One region of the Bifidobacterium sp. UTBIF-68 genome, then DNA from elsewhere that is predicted to be linked to it. Evidence: riboswitches for the same ligand, from Rfam matches in the RefSeq annotation. Region 1 holds a riboswitch; the other holds the start of a gene.

Region 1 (3,121 bases):
CGACTACGAAGTACGCGGACAGGTCGAACGAGTCGCGCATGGAGGCGTATGGGTATTCGTTGTTCATTTGGTGTTCCTTGGTGTTGGGTTAATTAAGGAAGTCTTGTTGTGTATCCGGGGAAGAATGGCGTTTCTCGGCTCCCTCTGATGAGGAAGTCTTGGGCGTTCCGCGATCTCACGTTTCTCGGCTCCCTCTGATGAGGGAGCTGTCTCGCGTAGCGAGACTGAGGGAGAGACAATAGGTACGAGACCACACGGTTCATTGCGCCACAATCGCCGATGCCGCCACCTGCTCGGGCGTGAGATTCCACAGCGCATCCAGCAGATGCACTTGGAACGAGCCCGGTCCGTCGGCCTTGGCCTCGGCGATCTCGCCAGCACGGTTGTACAGCAGGGTTGCCGCAAGGGCTGCGGTCAACGGCTCGGCGACGGCCAGATACGTGGCGGTCACACCGCCCAACGAGCAGCCGGCGCCGGTGATCTTGGACATCAGCGCGCTGCCTCCCGGCAAGCGGTAGACATGCTCGCCGTCGGTCACGAGGTCCACCGCGCCCGAGACGGCCACGGCCGCCTTGCCGGCGGGAGCCGAGGCGGCGAGGAACCGGGCCAGTCGCTTCGCCGGTTCGACGGCGGCGTCCACCTCATCCACCGATTCGACGCCGGCGGGACGGGTTTCCGGATTGTTGCCGTTGGCCTGATTCAGCCCCCACATGTCGGCCAGCGCGATGATTTCGGAGGCGTTGCCGCGCACGATGGTCGGCGGCGTGGCGCGGAAGGCGCGCAGGATTTCGGTGCGCGTCCGTCCGATGCCCGCCGCCACCGGGTCCAGTACCCACGGGTGGGCGGACTTGTGGAAGGCGCGCGCGATCTGCGGCAGCGCATCAGCATAGAAGGGCAGCAACGTGCCCACGTTGATGTAATCGGCACCGGAGATGGAGGCCGTGTCGATGACATCGTCCGGCAGGAAGCTCATGGCCGCCGTGCCGCCGGCTGCGAGCTGCGCGTTGGCCACCAGATTGATGGTCACGAAGTTCGTGAACGACTGCGCCAGCGGCGTCTTGGCCTTCACATCCCGTACTGCCTGCGCGATGTCGTGGCGCAGCGAGGCGAACTCGTCGTCATGGTCGTGTACATGTGCATCATTTACTACACCATGTGCGCCGGTGCAACATGATGGGTGCGAATCATCGCTCATATCACTGCTCCCTACGATGGTCTTAACCAACAGGTTCTAAGGGTCAGGCCGTGGCCATTCTCAACCCGTGTCGCCACGGGTTCCCCTGCATTACGTTGCCGACGTTATGCCCCAACATGGGCATATTTGTTACAAAATCGCACAGAAACGGCGAATCTGCCCGCTTCGGGTCTAGCGAGTCGCAGCTCGGCATGGTATAAATCTGCGATTTCCTTGACGATGGACAGGCCCAATCCGTTGCCAGGACGGTTCTCCAACCGTGAGGCCGCGCCCCGGTGGAAGGGGACGAGCAAGTCGTTCAAGTCGTTGGAATCGGAGAGCCGGCCGGCATCGGGGAAATCACCGGGGTCACCGGATTCGCCGGAATCATGCGCGGCATTGTCGCCGGTGATCCCATCGCTGACGGTCGTATCGCCGATGGTCTCGCCATCGGCACCCGTTTCCGTGCTGTTCTCCACCAACAGCTCCGCGTAGCCGTCCCCCGTGCTGCCGTCCGCAGTATCGCCACTCACCGTGCCGTCGTCCACTACGCCGCCCACCGTACGCACGATGACGGTGATGTCCCCACATTCCACGTTATGCACCACCGCATTGCGCACGAGATTGCCGACCAGCAGCGTGAGCATCGTCTCGTCCGCCCGCACCCGCACCGACCGGTCGATGTCGGTGCGCACATTCAATCCACGAGCCTCGATCGCATCCCACGAGACGTCCAGCGCGTGTTCCGCCGCATCCCCGAGCGACGTCTCCGGCGGCTCCGCGTCGCCGTGATGCAACGCCATGTTCTGCACGCGCGACAGCGCCAACAGCCCCTCCACCAGATCAGCGGCGTTCCGGTCGGCGTCGAGTGCGCGCCGCACCGCGGGCGCCACATCATCGGGGAATCGGCCCTGACTCAGCGGCGCGTCCAGACTGGTCTCGATCACCGCGATCGGCGTGCGCAGCTCGTGCGACGCGTTCGCGATGAACTGCCGTTGCGTGGCCGCCGCGCGCTCGATACGTTCCAGCATGGTGTTCACGTCCCCGGCCAAATCGGTAACTTCATCGGACCCCGCCAACGTCACGCGCCCACCCGGTTCGGCAGGGTCGAGCCGCTGCATCTGCGCCCCCAGCGACGAGATGCGTCCGGCCAGCCGCCGCGAGATGAGCCACGCCATGATCATGGCCAGTATGGCGAACGCGGCGAACAGCGCCAGCGAGAACCACATGGCGCTCTGCATCAGGGGCTTGCGCATGTCCGCATCGCTGATCTCCATGATCGAGCCGGGCGTCATCGGCCCGCAGCCTACCGCGTGATCGGTGTAATAGCAGCCGGTGGTCGATACATAGAGCTCGCCGTTCTCGGGTGCAGGCAGCGTGGAGCCTTGTGCCACCTGATACAGCCGGTAGGATGACCGGTCGTAGATGCGGCTGAAGAACATGGCCTGCAACGCCAGCGCGATTCCTAGGAACACCGCTACCAGCAGACCGATGGCCAGCGCGATCTTGCCTCGGAAGGTGCGGGGAACCAACCGCATACGCAGGCGGTGGCGCTCGCGATGCTCGTGACCGTGATGTTCGCTCATGGCAGCCGGTACCCTTTCCCGCGGGCCGATTCGATGGCCCCGCGTCCGCCGGCGTGTTCGATTTTCTGCCGCAGCGTGTAGATGACGGTTTTCGCTGCGCCCGTGCTGGCCGAGCCGTCCGGCCAGACGGCGGCGATGAGCTCGTCGAGACCGACCCATCCGCCGTCCGCCTCGTCCAGATGCCACAGCACCGCGAATTCCTTGGCCGTCAGGTTCAGCGGGGTCTCATGCCAGTACGCGAGCCGACGTTCGCAATCGATCATGAGCGGGGAGGGTCCGGTTCCGGAGTCCGGACCGGGGCCGCCGCCGAAAGGCCCGCGATGGCGCGAATCGTGCCGCAGCAACGCGCGGATGCGGGCCG
Region 2 (3,121 bases), on a different contig from region 1:
TCCGCACCGTTCGCAGCAGCCTCCGCTACGTTCGTTGCCGGTTCAGCGGCATCCGGCGTGCGATGCCGAGCCACCAGATCCGGCAGCGCCACGAACAGCGCGTTGAGGATGATCGCGCAGAATACGCCGACCATGATGTTGTTGCCGAAGAACACGCTCGCGCCACCGGTCAGCCCGGCGAGCGCCTTCGGCAGCGCGATGCCGAGCAGCAGGGACATGCCGATCACCATCTGACGGCGTTCGTCGTCGGCGACCTTGCGCAGCGTGCGGATGCCCGTCACAATCAGGCTGGCGGCAGCGGGCAGGAAGATGCCGCCGACGACAGCCGAGGGAATCACAGACAGCAGGGCGCCGGCCTTCGGCACGAAGCCGAGGATCAGTAGTAGCACTGCGGCGATGACCACAGGCGTGCGCGTGCGCAGCTTGCCTTCACCGGTCAGGTTCAGCAGACCCACGTTCTGCGGGTACGCGGTGGTCGTGAAGCCGCCGATGAGCGAGGAGATGGCGGAACCGGCCGCCTCGCCGGCCAGACCGTAGCGCACCTGCTTGCGCTCAAGCGGGGTGCCCTGAATCTCGGAAGCCGCCTGATACACGCCCAGCGCCTCCATCACGGCGACCATGTAGGCGATGAAGAACGGTACGAAGATCTTCCAATCGAACGTAAACGGACCGTAAGGCAGGAAGGTCGGCAGACCAAGCCAGCCCTTTGATGCGACGGGGGAGAAGTCCACCATGCCCAGCGCGGCGGCGACCACAGTACCCACCACGAGCGCGATCAGGAAGGAGAACGATTTGAGCAATCCCTTGCCGAGCAGGGACAGCACCAGCACGATCGCCGTGGTCAGGATGGACACGGTGAGGATGCGGGGGTCGGCGAACGTCTTGTCGCCGGGAGCGCCGCCGAGGAACTCGCTCAGCGTGAACCCGGACAGGGATACGCCCACCATGAAGATGACCACACCCGAGATCAGCGGGGAGAACAGGAACCGCATCCGTTCGATGACGCCGGTCAGGCACAGTACCAGGAATACCAGCGAGGCGATGAGGATGGACGAGCTGGCCGCGCCCAGCATGCCGGCGGTGCCGGCCGCGATCATCAGGGCGTCGAATGCGGCGGACGGGCCCTGCACCACGGGCAGACGCACCAGTCGGGTGGCCTGGATCAGCGTGACCAGACCGGAGACGATGAAGATGGCGTTGATCATGTTCGACGACAACGCGATCGGCAGGCCGATGGCGCCCGCCACGAACACCGGGTCGAGCCAGACGTTGGAGACGAACACATGCTGGAAGCCCAGCAGGACGTTTTGGGCGGTCAGTTCCTTGCGTATTGACACTCTCTTGCTTCCTCCCTCAATGCGCACGCGGCTCTCGAGTCGAACGGAAGCGTCCAACCGTCGTAGTCCCTACGCGAGTATGAGCTCACAGGTTCGAAGGGTTCGGCGAATGCCGTCTCAGCCAGAGGCGCCCCTTACGAATCGGTTTCGAGGTCACCGTAGCAAACACAGCGGCTGTGAGTCAAGGAAATTCCCGCGCCGGGCCAGATTGACGGGTTTGTCATGTCGATTGACGGGGTTGCCACCTCGGCTGACGGAAGTGTAACGAATTCTGTTACAAATCCGTCAGCCAAACAAGGAAACGAAAACGGTCCAAATAAGGAAATAAAATCAGTCCAAATAAGGAAACGAAATCGGTCCAAATAAGGAAATGGAGCCTTTCGGGATGTCATCGAAGCCCGCATGGAATCCAAATCTTCGTTCGAAAACCGCCATTCGATCGGCGGATACGCGGCATTTCGTCGATCCGTCCATCGCTGCGGCTGCCCTTGGTGTGAATCCTCAGGGCATTTTACGTGACTTGGAGACCTTCGGCCTACTGTTTGAAGGAATGTGCATCCGCGATCTTCGCGTCTATGCGGACGCATTGGGCGGACAGGTGTTCCACTATCGTGACAAGACCGGTTTGGAATGCGATGCCGTGGTCCATTTGCGTGACGGACGGTATGGTCTCATCGAGGTCAAACTCGGAGGAGACAAACTAACCAACGAGGGTGCCTCGAACCTGTTGAAGCTGGCCGGAAGACTGGATACCTCCAAGATGTCCGAGCCCAGCTTCCTCATGGTGCTCACCGGTACCGGAGCCTACAGCTTCACGCGTCCGGACGGAGTAATCGTCGCGCCCATCACCACATTGCGGCCATGACACGCCGCACCGGCGCCAACGGCACACGCGCATCAGCCAGATGACACGACGAGGCCGCCGTCCCTGAAGGAAAGGGACGGCGGCCTCATACATAGCACCTGCAATATGGTGCCGTACGGCACCGAGCCGGTCGGCTGTCAGCCGTACGTTTGCCGGGAACACTCGGTAGTCGATTATCGATAATCGACTGCCGAGTGCTGACTACCGGCTACCGGCGACTGCGGCGCACGGCGGCCAGCGCGATGCCCGCCACTGCCAGCAGCAGCATCGCGACAGCCACGCCGGCGACAGCGGAACCGGTATTCACCAGATTGCCGTCACCCTTGCCGTCCGACTTGTTGTTGTTCTTGTCGGACTGGTTCTGGTTGCCTTGGTTCTGGCTGCCATTGCCACCCTGGTTGCCCTGGTTGCCGTTGCCGCCATTGTCGGAACCGGCATCCTTCGCCTTGACCTTCACGGTGAAGGTGGCGGGCTTGAGATCCTTGCCCGCGTCCTTGCCGGTGTAGGTCACGGTCACCGTCACAGCGTCCGCAGCCTTGGAGGAATCGAAGCCGGTGAGCAGGTACTCGTCGGAGCCCAGCACACGGGTCTCACCATCGGACAGCTTGGCGGTCACTTCGAGGCCGGAGGCGTCGAACTTGTCGCCGACCGTGTACTCGGTCTTCGCGGGCTGCTTGGTCACGGCGATCTCATCGACCGTCGTCTCGGCAGGAGGCGTGACCGGCTTGTCCTTGACCGTCAGCTCGAAAGCGGCGGTCTTGGTGGCATCGTCCTTCAGCGCAACGGTCACGGTGACCTTGCCCGCAGCCGCGAACGGCTTGGACAGATCGACCACAACACCGGAGGCGTCCACGGCGGACAGGGTGTAGTCGCCTGCGGCAACCTCATCCGAGGTGTTGTCGGACATCAGCTTCTTGAC

The links. Region 1 has a riboswitch for thiamine pyrophosphate ahead of BW14_RS10905 (hydroxyethylthiazole kinase). Riboswitches for the same ligand answer to the same signal wherever they lie in the genome.
Region 2: it holds a riboswitch for thiamine pyrophosphate, as region 1 does, so the genes downstream of both, BW14_RS06480 (solute carrier family 23 protein) here and BW14_RS10905 (hydroxyethylthiazole kinase) in region 1, are expected to answer to the same signal.

The regions. Positions count from the first base shown of each region.
Region 1 is NZ_JFAN01000043.1:16,839-19,959, forward strand. Features, by position in the region: gene thiC (phosphomethylpyrimidine synthase ThiC) at 1-67, opposite strand, end outside; gene BW14_RS10905 (hydroxyethylthiazole kinase) at 260-1,195, opposite strand; TPP riboswitch at 1,187-1,292, opposite strand; gene BW14_RS10910 (HAMP domain-containing sensor histidine kinase) at 1,300-2,760, opposite strand; gene BW14_RS10915 (response regulator transcription factor) at 2,757-3,121, opposite strand, start outside.
Region 2 is NZ_JFAN01000020.1:20,103-23,223, forward strand. Features, by position in the region: partial or broken gene BW14_RS06480 (solute carrier family 23 protein) at 1-1,337, opposite strand, end outside; TPP riboswitch at 1,386-1,482, opposite strand; gene BW14_RS06485 (DUF4143 domain-containing protein) at 1,723-2,202, shown strand; gene BW14_RS06490 (bacterial Ig-like domain-containing protein) at 2,411-3,121, opposite strand, start outside.